Regions from separate parts of the Streptomyces sp. NPDC085596 genome, predicted to be linked through region 2. Evidence: predicted binding sites of a transcription regulator. Region 2 holds the regulator's gene; the other holds the start of a gene.

Region 1 (7,212 bases), on a different contig from region 2:
CACCCCCGTATCTACGTGCGTAGCTTCTTGGACGGGCCCCCTCGCGGCGGGCCCACGCAAACAGGCTCGTCGGTCATTTCAGGTCCCCCACCTTCCCTCCCGAAAGGCCACGCCATGCCCGTGCACAGACCCGGCCCCGCCCGCCCGCGCACGCTCGCCGTGCTGCTCACGGCCCTGCTCGGCGCGCTCTCCCTGGTCCTCTCCGCCGCTCCCGCCCAGGCCGCGCCCCACCGCGGCGACGCCTACCTCGGCATGGGCGTCCTCTCCCACGACGGCCGCTCCGGTGCCCCGGCGGGCACCCGCGCCGCCCAGACCGAGGGCGTCGACGTCTCCGGCCACCAGGGCAACGTCGACTGGGCCACGCTGTGGAACAGCGGCGTCCGCTGGGCCTACACGAAGGCCACGGAGGGCACCTACTACACCAACCCGTCCTTCGCCCAGCAGTACAACGGCTCCTACAACGTGGGCATGATCCGGGGCGCGTACCACTTCGCCACCCCGGACACCACGAGCGGCGCGGTGCAGGCCAACTACTTCGTGGACCACGGCGGCGGCTGGTCGCGTGACGGCCGGACGCTGCCCGGCGTGCTCGACATCGAGTGGAACCCGTACGGCGACGCCTGTTACGGCATGGCCGGCGCCGCGATGACCAACTGGATCGCGGACTTCCTGAACACCTACCGGGCGCGCACCGGCCGGGACGCGGTGATCTACACGGCGACGAGCTGGTGGACCCAGTGCACGGGCAACAGCGCCGCCTTCGGCGCGGTCAACCCGCTGTGGATCGCCCGGTACGCCACCGCGCCGGGCACGCTGCCCGCGGGCTGGGGCTTCCACACGATGTGGCAGTACACCTCCTCCGGCCCGACGGTCGGCGACCACGACCGGTTCAACGGCGCCCTGGACCGGGTGCAGGCCCTGGCCAACGGATAAGGACGTACGTACGCGAAAGGCCCGAGCCCCCCTCGCATGGGGGACTCGGGCCTTCGCCCTGTTCAGGCCGCGACCGGGACCTCCGCCACGGTGGCGGGCGCGAGGGCCAGCTCCAGCACCTGGCGGACATCGGTCACCGCGTGCACGTCGAGCTTCTCCAGCACCTCGGCCGGGACGTCGTCCAGGTCGGCCTCGTTGCGCTTGGGGATGATCACGGTGGTCACCCCGGCGCGGTGCGCGGCGAGCAGCTTCTGCTTCAGCCCGCCGATCGGCAGCACCCGCCCGGTCAGCGAGACCTCACCGGTCATCGCCACGTCCGTGCGGACCAGCCGTCCGGAGAGCAGGGAGGCCAGCGCGGTCGTCATGGTGATGCCCGCGCTCGGCCCGTCCTTCGGGACCGCGCCGGCCGGGAAGTGGATGTGCACACCCCGGTCCTTCAGGTCGGCCACCGGCAGCTCCAGTTCGGCGCCCCGGCTGCGCAGGAAGCTCAGCGCGATCTGCGCCGACTCCTTCATCACGTCACCGAGCTGCCCGGTCAGGGCCAGCCCCGCCGCGCCCGTCTCCGGGTCGGCGAGCGACGCCTCGACGTACAGCACGTCGCCGCCCGCCCCGGTGACCGCGAGCCCGGTCGCCACGCCGGGTACGGCGGTACGGCGCTCGGCCGGGTCCTGCGCGGACTCGGGCACGTGGTGCGGACGCCCGACCAGGCCGCGCAGATCCTCCTCGCGGACGGTGAACGGCAGCTCCCGCTCGCCCAGTTCGTGCTGGGCCGCGACCTTGCGCAGCAGCCGTGCCACGGTCCGCTCCAGGGTGCGCACGCCCGCCTCGCGGGTGTACTCCCCGGCGAGCCTGCGCAGCGCGCCCTCCTCCAGCGTGACCTCGTCGCCGGTCAGGCCGGCCCGCTCCAGCTGGCGCGGGAGCAGGTGGTCGCGGGCGATGACGACCTTCTCGTCCTCGGTGTAGCCGTCCAGCCGGACGATCTCCATCCGGTCGGCCAGCGCCTCCGGGATCGCCTCCAGCACATTGGCGGTGGCGAGGAAGACCACGTCGGACAGGTCGAGTTCGACCTCCAGGTAGTGGTCGCGGAAGGTGTGGTTCTGCGCCGGGTCCAGCACTTCGAGCAGGGCGGCGGCCGGGTCGCCCCGGAAGTCCGAGCCGACCTTGTCGATCTCGTCCAGCAGCACGACCGGGTTCATCGACCCGGCCTCCTTGACCGCGCGGACGATACGGCCGGGCAGCGCGCCGACGTAGGTGCGCCGGTGGCCCCGGATCTCCGCCTCGTCGCGGACGCCGCCGAGGGCGACCCGGACGAACTTCCGCCCCATCGCGTGCGCCACGGACTCACCGAGGCTGGTCTTGCCGACGCCGGGCGGGCCGACCAGCGCGAGCACGGCACCGCCGCGCCGCCCGCCGATCACACCGAGGCCGCGCTCACCGCGCCGCTTGCGCACCGCGAGGTACTCGGTGATGCGCGCCTTCACGTCGTCCAGACCGGCGTGCTCGGCGTCCAGGATCTCCTTGGCGCCCTGGATGTCGTAGGTGTCCTCGGTCCGCTCGTTCCACGGCAACTCCAGGACGGTGTCCAGCCAGGTGCGAATCCAGGAGCCCTCGGGCGACTGGTCGGAGGAGCGCTCCAGCTTCTCCACTTCCTTGAGCGCGGCCTCGCGGACGTGCTCGGGCAGGTCGGCGGACTCCACGCGGGCGCGGTAGTCGTCGGACTCCTCGGCCGCGTCCGGGCCGTCGCCGTTCAGCTCGCGCAGTTCCTTGCGGACCGCTTCCAGCTGGCGCCGCAGCAGGAACTCGCGCTGCTGCTTGTCGACGCCCTCCTGGACGTCCTTGGCGATGGTCTCGGCCACGTCCTGCTCGGCGAGGTGGTCGCGGAGCTGCTGGGTGGCGAGCTTCAGGCGGGCCACCGGGTCGGTGGTCTCCAGCAGCTCGGTCTTCTGGTCGGTGGTGAGGAAGGGCGAGTAACCGGAGTTGTCGGCGAGCGCGGAGACGTCGTCGATGGCCTGGACCCGGTCCACGACCTGCCAGGCGCCGCGTTTGCGCAGCCAGGTGGTGGCCAGCGCCTTGTACTCCTTGACCAGGTCGGTCACCTGGCCGGGCAGGGGGTCGGGCACGGACTCCTCGACACGGGTGCCCTCGACCCACAGGGCGGCGCCGGGGCCGGTCGTGCCCGCGCCGATGCGGACCCGGTCGCGCCCCTTGACCAGGGCGCCGGGGTCGCCGTCGGCGAGTCTGCCGACCTGCTCGACGGTGCCCAGCACACCGGTCTTCGCGTAAGTGCCGTCGATGCGCGGGACCAGCAGCACCTTCGGCTTGCCGGACTCCGCACGCGCGGCGGCCTGGGCGGCCTCCACGGCGGCCCGCACCTCGGCGTCGCTCAGATCCAGCGGAACGACCATGCCGGGCAGCACGACCTCGTCGTCGAGCGGCAGCACGGGCAGAACGAGCGTGAACGCTGTGGACTCATCAGCCATGATCTCCCCTATGGCAGTCAACTTGAGCAACACTGACTCAATGCTCAGCAGCCGTTGAATGTTCCCCGAACATCGTTCGCTCTGGGCGAACGAAGACTTCCGCGGCGAGCGGGGCAGGATGTCGGCATGACTGCCACGCACGACAGACCCGTGGACCCCGTGGTCTTGGACCGGCGCGAGGGACCGTACGGAGAGGTGGTGCTGCGCCGGAGCGGGGAGTTGCTCCAGATCATCGCCAACGGGTGTTTCCTGATGGACACTTCCGACGGACGCTCGGAGCGGCTGCTCGTGGACGCGGCGCGGGACGCGCTGGACGACCGCCCGGCTCCGGAGGTGCTGATCGGCGGGCTCGGCGTGGGCTTCTCCCTGGCGCACGCGGCCGCCGACCCCCGCTGGGGACGGATCACCGTGATCGAGCGCGAGCCCGCCGTCATCGACTGGCACCGCGGCGGCCCGCTGGCCCCGATCTCCGCCGGGGCGCTGGCCGACCCGCGTACGCGCGTCGTGGAGGCGGATCTCGTCGCTTACGTCAATGAGACATCGGACACGTTCGACGCGCTGTGCCTCGACATCGACAACGGCCCCGGCTGGACCGTCACGGAGGGCAACGAGAGCCTGTACACACCACGCGGACTCGCCGCGTGCGCAAGGGTGTTGAGACCTGGCGGGGTACTGGCCACCTGGTCCGCGCAGCCCTCTCCGGAATTTGAAGGAACCTTGCGGAATGCCGGGTTCCGACAGGTGCGTACCGAAGAGGTCCCCGTTGCCCGTGGCGTTCCCGACGTGGTCCATCTCGCCGTCCGACCTGGATAGCGACGGCCCGGCGTGTCCCCGTAATGTGCAGCGTGACGCGGATCATTCAAGCGTCAATCGCAGTCATGGGATCACCCCACGGATTCCGGAAAGCAACAGGGGCGGGCGATGGAGCAGACACACACCTCCCAGACCAGCGCGGCGACGACGTCTCAGGGCGCGCAGCGCCGGGTCCTGGTCGTCGAGGACGACCCCACGATCGTCGACGCTGTCGCGGCCCGGCTCCGCGCCGAGGGATTCCTCGTGCAGACCGCCGGTGACGGTCCGTCGGCGGTCGACACGGCCGAGGCGTGGCAGCCCGACCTGCTGATCCTCGACATCATGCTGCCCGGCTTCGACGGCCTGGAGGTCTGCCGCCGCGTGCAGGCGTCCCGCCCGGTGCCGGTGATGATGCTCACCGCGCGCGACGACGAGACCGACATGCTGGTGGGTCTCGGGGTCGGCGCCGACGACTACATGACCAAGCCGTTCTCCATGCGGGAGCTGGCCGCGCGCGTGCACGTCCTGCTGCGCCGCATGGAGCGCGCCGCGCTCGCCGCGACCACCCCCCGCTCCGGCATACTCCGCCTCGGCGAGCTGGAGATCGACCACGCCCAGCGCCGGGTGCGGGTGAAGTCCGACGACGTGCACCTGACGCCCACCGAGTTCGACCTGCTGGTGTGCCTGGCCAACACCCCGCGCGCGGTGCTCTCCCGGGAGCAGCTGCTGGCCGAGGTGTGGGACTGGGCGGACGCCTCCGGCACCCGGACCGTGGACAGTCACATCAAGGCGCTGCGCCGGAAGATCGGCGCCGAGCGCATCCGCACGGTGCACGGGGTCGGTTACGCGCTGGAGACGCCGACGCCGTGAGTCTGGGACGGGAAGCGGGGCGCCGGCGCGCCGGGGGCGGACCCTGGGGCGGTGTACGCCCGTTCTCGATCAAGACCAAGCTGGGCGCGCTGGTCGTCATCTCGGTGCTGATCACCACCGGTCTCTCCATGATCGCGGTGCACACCAAGACCGAACTGCGCTTCATCACGGTCTTCTCGATGATCGCCACGCTGCTGATCACCCAGTTCGTGGCCCACTCGCTCACCGCGCCGCTGGACGAGATGAACGCGGTGGCCCGCTCCATCTCGCACGGCGACTACACGCGCCGGGTGAGCGAGGGCCGCCGCGACGAACTCGGCGACCTGGCCGTGACGATCAACGTCATGGCGGACGAGCTGGAGGCACAGGACCTCCAGCGCAAGGAGCTGGTGGCGAACGTCTCGCACGAGCTGCGCACCCCCATCGCGGGGCTGCGCGCGGTGCTGGAGAACATCGTCGACGGCGTCACCGAGGCCGACCCCGAGACCATGCGCACCGCGCTGCGCCAGACCGACCGTCTTGGCCGGCTGGTGGAGACCCTGCTCGACCTCTCCCGCCTCGACAACGGCGTGGTCCCGCTGAAGGCCCGCCGCTTCGAGGTGTGGCCGTATCTGTCCGGGGTGCTCAAGGAGGCCAACATGGTCGCCTCGGCGCGCGCCGGACTCGCCTCCGGCTCCGGCAGCCACACCCGTACCGACGTGCATCTGCACCTGGACGTGTCCCCGCCGGAGCTGACCGCGCACGCCGATCCCGAGCGCATCCACCAGGTCGTGGCGAACCTCATAGACAACGCGGTCAAGCACAGCCCGCCGCACGGCCGGGTGACGGTGCGGGCCCGGCGCGGGTCGCGTCCGGAGTCGCTGGAGCTGGAGGTGCTGGACGAGGGTCCGGGCATCCCCCGGTCGGAGTGGCACCGCGTGTTCGAGCGGTTCAACCGGGGCCAGGTGACCCGCCCGCACGGTCCGGGCAGCGACGGCGGCACCGGTCTGGGGCTGGCCATCGCCCGTTGGGCGGTGGATCTGCACGGCGGCCGGATCGGTGTGGCCGAATCCGAGCGCGGATGCCGGATCATCGTCACCCTTCCAGGAGCTGTTCCGGCGTCGAGTTGACGCTCCGAGTTGACGTAGGGTTCAGCTCGGAAGATCAAGATCCACGGACGTTCGCGCAGCCGGACGCGTGTGATCAGGGACGGGCCCGCGCGATGCGCCGAGCGATGACGCTCACGGCCCCGCTCCGCCGCACCCTCAGCCCTTCGCCCACATGCGGAACCCCGCTTGTTTCCCGCCATTTCACGGCCCGAAACGCGGTTCCCGATGTGACTTACGCGACGATGAACGGGCCCGACCTGACCTTCCCGCTCAGGGAGGCGTAGCCTTTATTCCCGCTGTCCATCACCTTGTGAAGCGGAAGAGGGCGGTTGCCGCCGTGTCGCCACAGTCCCCCAGTAACTCGAACGTCTCCACCGACGACCAAGCCGGGAAGAACCCCGCCGCGGCCTTCGGCCCGAACGAGTGGCTCGTCGATGAGATCTATCAGCAGTACCTCCAGGACCCGAATTCGGTAGACCGTGCCTGGTGGGACTTCTTCGCCGACTACAAGCCGGGGGCGCCCGCCGCCCCGGCTCCGGCGGGTACCGCGGCCGCGGGGGCCGCGGGCACCACCCCCACCACCCCCACCGCTCCACCGGCCCAGGCCGCGCCGGCTCCGGCCGCGCCCGCCCAGGCCCAGGCTCCGGCTGCCAAGCCCGCCGCAGCGCCCGCCCAGGCTCCGGCCCAGGCACCCGCGGCGAAGGCGGCTCCGGCCGCCCAGGCCCCGGCGAAGCCGGCCCAGCCGGCCGCGAAGCCGAAGGCCGCCGCAGCGCCCGCCACGGAGGCCCCCGAGGGTCCCGAGCTGGTCACGCTGCGTGGTCCGGCCGCCGCCGTGGTGAAGAACATGAACGCCTCGCTGGAGCTGCCGACCGCCACCTCGGTCCGCGCGGTCCCGGTGAAGCTGCTGTTCGACAACCGCATCGTCATCAACAACCACCTCAAGCGGGCCCGCGGCGGGAAGATCTCCTTCACGCACCTCATCGGGTTCGCCATGGTGCAGGCCATCAAGGCCATGCCGCCGATGAACTGGTCGTTCGGCGAGAAGGACG
Region 2 (7,212 bases):
GCGACGGTGCGGTCGAAGAGGATGAGCCGGTCGATGACCTCGTCCAGGGTGCGGGCCTCCACCGCGTCGCCCATCAGCTCCAGGTAGTTGAGCAACCCCTGCCCGTGCCGGGCGACATGCGTGTACAGGTCGCGCATCCGCACGCCCCGGCCGCGCAGTTCCAGCGCCCGGTGCAGTCCCTCGGTCAGCTCGGCCTCGCGCCGGATGCCGCCGGGCTGCACGGTGAGCACCTCGGTCGCGCATGCCTCGGTCGCCTCGTCCATCGCGGCCTGGATACGGGTGAGCCCGTCCAGCACCCGGATCGCGGTGCCTTCACCCTGCGGGGCGAGGTCGGGCAGTTGACGGCCGAGCCCGGCGTACCAGTCGAACGCGGCGACCGCCGAGCCCATCCGGCGCTGGCTCTGGGTGACCTCGTCGTAGACCCCGCGCAGCAGCCGGGTCATCACCTCCTGCGGGGAGGTGGGGACCAGCCAGTCCATGTCGTCGGGGTCGGGGTGCAGCAGGGCCAGCTCCAGCAGGCAGGGCACCGGCTCGGCTTCGGCGCGCGGCACCCGGCCCCGGCGTACGGCGCGGGAGTACACGCGGTCCCCCGGCGCGCACAGCCGGTCGGCACCATGGGGATGTCTCTGCGTCGCGTGCCCGGCCATCGCCCATTCCACCCCCGGTCGCCGCCACTTCGCAGCGCAACTATGCGCGGCCCCGCCCGCCTCCGCAACACGGCTCCCCGCGCCCCGCGGGCCGCGAAACACCGGTATGCCCGGATCGTTGGGGGCCGCCGGGGCGCGAAAAAGGGAGGTGGCCCCGCCGTCACCGGGGCCGCCTCCCTCACCTGCCTCGGGGCCGTGCCCCGACCGCGCCGCGCGGTGTCAGCGCAGGCCGACGGCCGCGCAGGCCGCCTTGTAGCCGGCCGTGCAGATCTCGTCGACCGAGTAGATGCCGTCCGCGACGACCGTGTCCTTGATCTTGCTCTTGGTCAGCGCGCTCACCTGGACCAGCTTGGCCGGGATCTGCTTGTCGGTGGGGCTGTCGATGCGGTCCTGGGTGAGGGCGTCGAACTGGATGTCCTTGCCCTGCACCTTGGCGACGGCCATCTGGGCCGCGGCCTCGGCCTCGTCCGGGTAGGACTTGTAGACGCTCATGTACTGCTCGCCCGCCAGGATGCGCTGCACGGCGTCGAGTTCGGCGTCCTGACCGGTGATCGGGGGCATGGTGGTGACACCGGCGTTCTTGAGGGCCTTGATGACCCCGGCCGCCATGCCGTCGTTGGCGGAGTAGACGGCCGCGATGTTCGCCTTGCCTATCTTGCCGATCGCCTCGGTCATGTTGGCCTCGGCGTTCTCCGGCTTCCAGTCCTTGGTGTCGAAGCTGTCCGCGATCGTCACCTTGCCGTTCAGCTCGGAGAACGCACCCTCCTTGAACTGCTTGGCGTTGGGGTCGGTGGGCGAGCCGTTCATCATCACGATCTTGTCGGAGAGCCCGGCGCCCGAGCCCAGCCGCTCCAGCAGGGAGCGGCCCTGCACCTCGCCGACCAGCTCGTTGTCGAAGGAGATGTACGCGTCGATCGGGCCCTCGGCCAGCCGGTCGTAGGCGATGACCGGGATGCCCGCGTCCTTGGCCTTCTTCACCGTCGACGCGATGGCGTGCGAGTCGACCGCGTCCAGCAGGATGACGTTGACCTTCTCGTCGATCATCCGCTGCATCTGGTCGGCCTGCTGGCCGGCGTCCGCGTCGGCGTTGGCGTACTCGACCTTCCCCTTCTTGTGGGTCAGTTCGGACACCTTGCTCTTGATGATCGGGTAGTCGAACTTGTCGTAGCGGGTGTTGGCCTTCTCCGGGAGCAGCAGGCCGACGGTGACCTGGTCGCCCATGGTGGGGCTCGCGCTCGCGTCGTCACCCGCCGAGTTCAGGACGCCGCAGCCGGCGAGCGGGAGGACCATCGTGGAGACGGCCACGGACATGGCGATACGACGCATTCGAGGGCTCACTTCAGGTGCGTTCCGACGGGGTGCTGCGTGCGACCCAGGTGTCTGAAAAGACAACGCGGAGGCGCCCCATGGCGTCAAGCAAAACAACTTAACGAGATGGCAACACCACGCTGCGTTCAGCCGGTGAAGACCTGGCGGAGCCTTGCGCAACCCTCTGTAAACACGCTTCACACCCTCCCCGCCCGACCCACGTGTTACGTACACACTGTCGAATGAAGTCAGCCAGCCTGTGAACGCCGCTGTGAACGCTCCCGTGAACGACCGAGGGGCCGGGAGGCGTTGTGCCTCCCGGCCCCTTCGAGGGTGCTCGCCGGACGCGTCCGGTCAGTCCGCGGACTGCTGCCGCTTGGGCCGCCACACCACCAGCGCGCTGGTCTGCTGGACCTCCTGGTACGGGACCAGGTCGCGGCGGTAGGAGGCGTGCACGGCGGCCTCGCGCTGACGCATCGTCGCCGCCGCGCCGTCCAGGGCCGACTCCAGCTCTGCCACCCGGGACTGGAGCGCGACGACCTGGTTCTCCAGCTCGATGATGCGCTTGATGCCGGCCAGGTTGATGCCCTCGTCCTGCGACAACTGCTGCACCTGGCGGAGCAGTTCGATGTCACGGGCCGAATAGCGCCGCCCGCGCCCCGCCGTGCGGTCCGGGGAGACCAGACCGAGGCGGTCGTACTGCCGGAGCGTCTGCGGATGGAGTCCGGAGAGCTGCGCGGCGACCGAGATGACGTAGACCGGGGTCTCCTCGGTCAGCTCGTACGGGTTGCGCCGACGACCGGGTGTGTCCATCGGGCTCATTCTCCCTTCGCGGCCTCGAACAGCTCCGCCCGCGGGTCCTCGTCCGCGGTCGCCTCTCGATACGCCTCGAGCGCGTCACGAGCCTTCCCCGAGAGGTCCTTCGGGACACTCACCTCCACGGTGATCAGCAGATCACCATGGCTGCCGTCCTTGCGCGCCGCGCCCTTGCCCCGCGCCCGCATGGTGCGGCCGTTGGGCGTGCCGGGCGGCAGCTTCAGGGTGACCGGGGACCCGCCGAGGGTGGGTACCCGCACCTCGCCGCCGAGGGCTGCCTCGGCGAACGTCACCGGGACGGTGACGGTGAGGTTGTCACCCTTGCGGCCGAACACCTTGTGCTCGCCCACATGGACGGTGACGTACAGGTCGCCCGCCGGGCCGCCGCGCTCGCCGGGCGCGCCCTTGCCGCGCAGCCGGATGCGCTGCCCGTCGGTGACGCCCGCCGGGATGCGGACCTGCATGGTGCGCGAGGACTTGGCCCGGCCGCTGCCGCTGCACTCCATGCAGGGGTGCTCGGCGATCAGGCCGCGGCCCTTGCAGTCGGGGCACGGGTCGGTGAGCGAGAAGCCGCCGCCCGAGCCCCGCGCGACCTGTCCGGTGCCGACGCAGGTCGGGCACACACGCGGCGTGCCGTTCTTGTCGCCGGTGCCCGAACACGCCTTGCAGGGCGCCTGCGAGGTCATCCGGAGCGGTACGGTCGCGCCCTCGATCGCCTCGGTGAAGCTGAGCGTCACCTCGGTGTCGACGTCCTGCCCCCGGCGCGGCTGGGTACGGGTGGTACCCGCGCCGCCCCGGTTGAACAGGCCGCCGAAGACATCGCCGATGCCGCCGCCGAAGCTGCCGCTCTGCGCGCCGCCCGCCCCGCCGGCGCCGCCGAAGAGGTCGCCGAGGTCGAAGTTGAACTGCCCGCCGCCCGCCGCGCCCGGCCCCGGCCGGAAACCGCCGTTGCCGAACAGGGCGCGCGCCTCGTCGTACTCCTTGCGCTTCTTGGGGTCGCCGAGGACGTCGTTCGCCTCGGAGATCTCCTTGAAGCGCTCCTCGGCGCGGGTGTTGCCCTTGTTGGCGTCCGGGTGGAACTCGCGGGCGAGCTTCCGGTACGCCTTCTTGATCTCCGCCTCGGTGGCGTCCTTGGGGACGCCGAGGACCTTGTAGAAGTCCTTCTCGATGAAGTCCTTGGTGCTCATCCCCGACGTCCCTCCTTCCGGTACTGCGTGATCTGCGTGATTACGTCAGCCCTCCTCCGGGCCACCGTTCTCCTTGTCGTCGGCCGCGCTCTCCTCGGCCTCCTCCGCCTGGACGGTCTGCGCGCCGGGCTGCGGCTCGGCGACGGCCACCCGCGCGGGGCGGATGGTGCGCTCACCGATGCGGTAACCGGGCTGGAGGATGGCCACGCACGTCGTCTCGGTGACGTCGGGCGCGTAGGAGTGCATCAGGGCTTCATGGATCGTCGGGTCGAAGGGCTCGCCCTCCTTGCCGAACTGCATGAGGCCCATCTTGGCCGCGACGGACTCCATCGACTCGGCCACCGACTTGAAGCCGCCGACCAGTTCGCCGTGTTCCCGCGCGCGGCCGATGTCGTCCAGCACGGGCAGCAGCTCGGTCAGGAGGTTCGCGACGGCGACCTCCTTGACCGCGATGCGGTCGCGCTCGACGCGGCGGCGGTAGTTCTGGAACTCGGCCTGGAGGCGCTGGAGGTCCGCCGTGCGCTCACCGAGCGCCGTGCGTGCCTGGTCCAGCTGGGCCACCAGGGCCACGTCTGCACTTGCGTCCCCAGCCGGGGCCGCCCCCTCCTCGGAGGCGGCCTGCGGCTCGGCGTCGTCGGGGTTCGCGCCGGAGGGGACGTCGGGCTTCTCCTCGAAGCCCGGAGTCTCCTCCGTCACGCGGCACCGTCCTTGCGCTCGTCGTCGACGATCTCGGCGTCCACGACGTCGTCGTCCTTGGCGTCACCGGCGTCGGCGGAAGGACCGCCGGCGGCCTGGGCGCCCTGGGCGTCGGCGTACATGGCCTGGCCGAGCTTCTGCGAGACGGCGGCGACCTTCTCGGTGGCGGTGCGGATCTCGGCGGAGTTGTCGCCCTCGGCGGACTCGCCCTTGAGCTTCTCCTTCAGCTCCGCGACAGCCTCTTCGACCTCGGTCTTGATCTCGCCGGGGACCTTGTCCTCGTTGTCCTTGAGGAACTTCTCCGTCTGGTAGACGAGCTGCTCGCCCTGGTTGCGGGTCTCGGCGGCCTCGCGGCGGGCGTGGTCCTCCTCCGCGTACTTCTCGGCCTCCTGGCGCATGCGGTCGACCTCGTCCTTCGGCAGCGAGGAGCCACCGGTGACGGTCATCTTCTGCTCCTTGCCCGTGCCCAGGTCCTTCGCGGTCACGTGCATGATGCCGTTGGCGTCGATGTCGAAGGCGACCTCGATCTGCGGGACGCCACGCGGGGCCGGCGGCAGACCGGTCAGCTCGAACATCCCGAGCTTCTTGTTGTACGCCGCGATCTCGCGCTCGCCCTGGTAGACCTGGATCTGCACGGAGGGCTGGTTGTCCTCGGCGGTGGTGAAGATCTCGGACCGCTTGGTCGGGATCGTCGTGTTCCGCTCGATGAGCTTGGTCATGATGCCGCCCTTGGTCTCGATACCGAGGGACAGCGGGGTGACGTCGAGGAGCAGGACGTCCTTGACCTCGCCCTTGAGAACACCGGCCTGGAGGGCGGCACCGATGGCGACGACCTCGTCCGGGTTCACGCCCTTGTTGGCCTCGTTGCCACCGGTCAGCTCCTTGACGAGCTCGGCGACGGCCGGCATACGGGTGGAGCCACCGACGAGAACGACGTGGTCGATCTCGGACAGCTGGATGCCCGCGTCCTTGATGACGTTGTGGAACGGCGTCTTGCAGCGCTCCAGCAGGTCGGCGGTCAGCTGCTGGAACTGGGCGCGGGTGAGCTTCTCGTCCAGGTGCAGCGGGCCCTCGGCGGACGCCGTGATGTAGGGCAGGTTGATCGAGGTCTCCGTGGAGGACGACAGCTCGATCTTGGCCTTCTCGGCGGCCTCGCGGAGGCGCTGGAGGGCCATCTTGTCCTTGGCGAGGTCCACGCCGTGGCCGGCCTTGAACTGCTGGACCAGGTAGTCGACGACGCGCTGGTCCCAGTCGTCACCACCGAGGTGGTTGTCACCGTTGGTGGCCTTCACCTCGACGACGCCGTCACCGATCTCCAGCAGCGAGACGTCGAAGGTGCCGCCACCGAGGTCGAAGACCAGGATGGTCTGGTCGTCCTTGTCGAGGCCGTACGCGAGAGCGGCGGCGGTCGGCTCGTTGACGATGCGCAGGACGTTCAGACCCGCGATCTCACCGGCTTCCTTGGTGGCCTGACGCTCGGAGTCGTTGAAGTACGCCGGGACGGTGATGACCGCGTCGGCCACCTTCTCGCCCAGGTACGCCTCGGCGTCGCGCTTCAGCTTCTGCAGGATGAAGGCGCTCATCTGCTGCGGGTTGAAGCTCTTGCCGTCGAGCTCGATCTTCCAGTCCGTGCCCATGTGGCGCTTCACGGAACGGATGGTCCGGTCCACGTTCGTGACCGCCTGGCGCTTGGCGACCTCGCCGACGAGCACCTCACCGTTCTTCGCGAAGGCGACGACGGACGGCGTGGTCCGGGCACCCTCGGCGTTGGTGATGACGGTGGGCTCGCCGCCCTCCAGAACGCTGACGACGGAGTTAGTCGTGCCCAGGTCGATGCCGACCGCACGTGCCATGGTTGATTCCTCCAGAGAACTTGAGTGGGACTGGCTCAAGTGTGCCACTCCGGCTGCGGTGAGTCAACAGACATGAGTCAACCGGGCTCAACTCTTATATGGCTCTTATATGCAAGGAGCGCGAGGAGCCGGGTGAACGAGGCTGAGCCAGACTCCGCCGTCCCGGCGAAGGTAACCCTCAGCGACTCACGTCACCCCGCACCCGCCTGCATCCCGCAGGAAGATGGGGGTAGTCTCAGACGGACTGCATAAGTTACCGCTTAGTAATTTCGAGGCCGCCTCAGGAGCCCCTCATGCAACTCGCCGCGATCATCGTGTCGCTGGTCCTGACCGTGGTCGGTGTCGCGCTGCTCGCCCGGGCCATCGGACAGTTCGTCCGGTACTTCAAGCTGGGCCAGCCCGTCCCCGCCGGTACCCGGACCGACAACCCGTACCAGCGCAGCGTGACCCTGGTGCGGGAGTTCCTCGGCCACACCCGGATGAACCGGTGGGGCATCGTCGGAGTGGCCCACTGGTTCGTGGCCGTCGGCTTCCTGACGCTGCCGCCGACCCTGGCCCAGGCGTTCGGCCAGCTCTTCAAGGCCGACTGGACGCTGCCCTTCATCGGCGACTTCCTGCCCTTCGAGCTGTACATCGAGTTCATCGGCGTCATGACCGTCCTCGGCATCGCCGTGCTCATGGTCATCCGGCTGCTCAGCCTGCCCT

Evidence for each region. The regulator HspR, encoded in region 2, represses chaperone genes until heat shock. The targets are predictions, from matches to a motif close to TTGAGNNNNNNNNNCTCAA.
Region 1: a site for HspR is predicted at 3,436-3,454, ahead of lon (endopeptidase La). Genes of this name have one in related genera too.

What each region holds. Positions count from the first base shown of each region.
Region 1 covers NZ_JBITTC010000011.1:117,637-124,848, reverse strand. Annotated here, with positions in the region: gene ACIGA3_RS27470 (lysozyme) at 115-933, shown strand; gene lon (endopeptidase La) at 996-3,413, opposite strand; gene ACIGA3_RS27460 (spermidine synthase) at 3,540-4,226, shown strand; gene ACIGA3_RS27455 (response regulator transcription factor) at 4,335-5,075, shown strand; gene ACIGA3_RS27450 (ATP-binding protein) at 5,072-6,184, shown strand; gene ACIGA3_RS27445 (multifunctional oxoglutarate decarboxylase/oxoglutarate dehydrogenase thiamine pyrophosphate-binding subunit/dihydrolipoyllysine-residue succinyltransferase subunit) at 6,501-7,212, shown strand, end outside.
Region 2 covers NZ_JBITTC010000005.1:213,127-220,338, forward strand. Annotated here, with positions in the region: gene ACIGA3_RS17080 (LuxR C-terminal-related transcriptional regulator) at 1-647, opposite strand, end outside; gene ACIGA3_RS17085 (sugar ABC transporter substrate-binding protein) at 867-1,973, opposite strand; gene ACIGA3_RS17090 (heat shock protein transcriptional repressor HspR) at 2,310-2,768, opposite strand; gene dnaJ (molecular chaperone DnaJ) at 2,774-3,958, opposite strand; gene grpE (nucleotide exchange factor GrpE) at 4,004-4,654, opposite strand; gene dnaK (molecular chaperone DnaK) at 4,651-6,507, opposite strand; gene ACIGA3_RS17110 ((Fe-S)-binding protein) at 6,801-7,212, shown strand, end outside.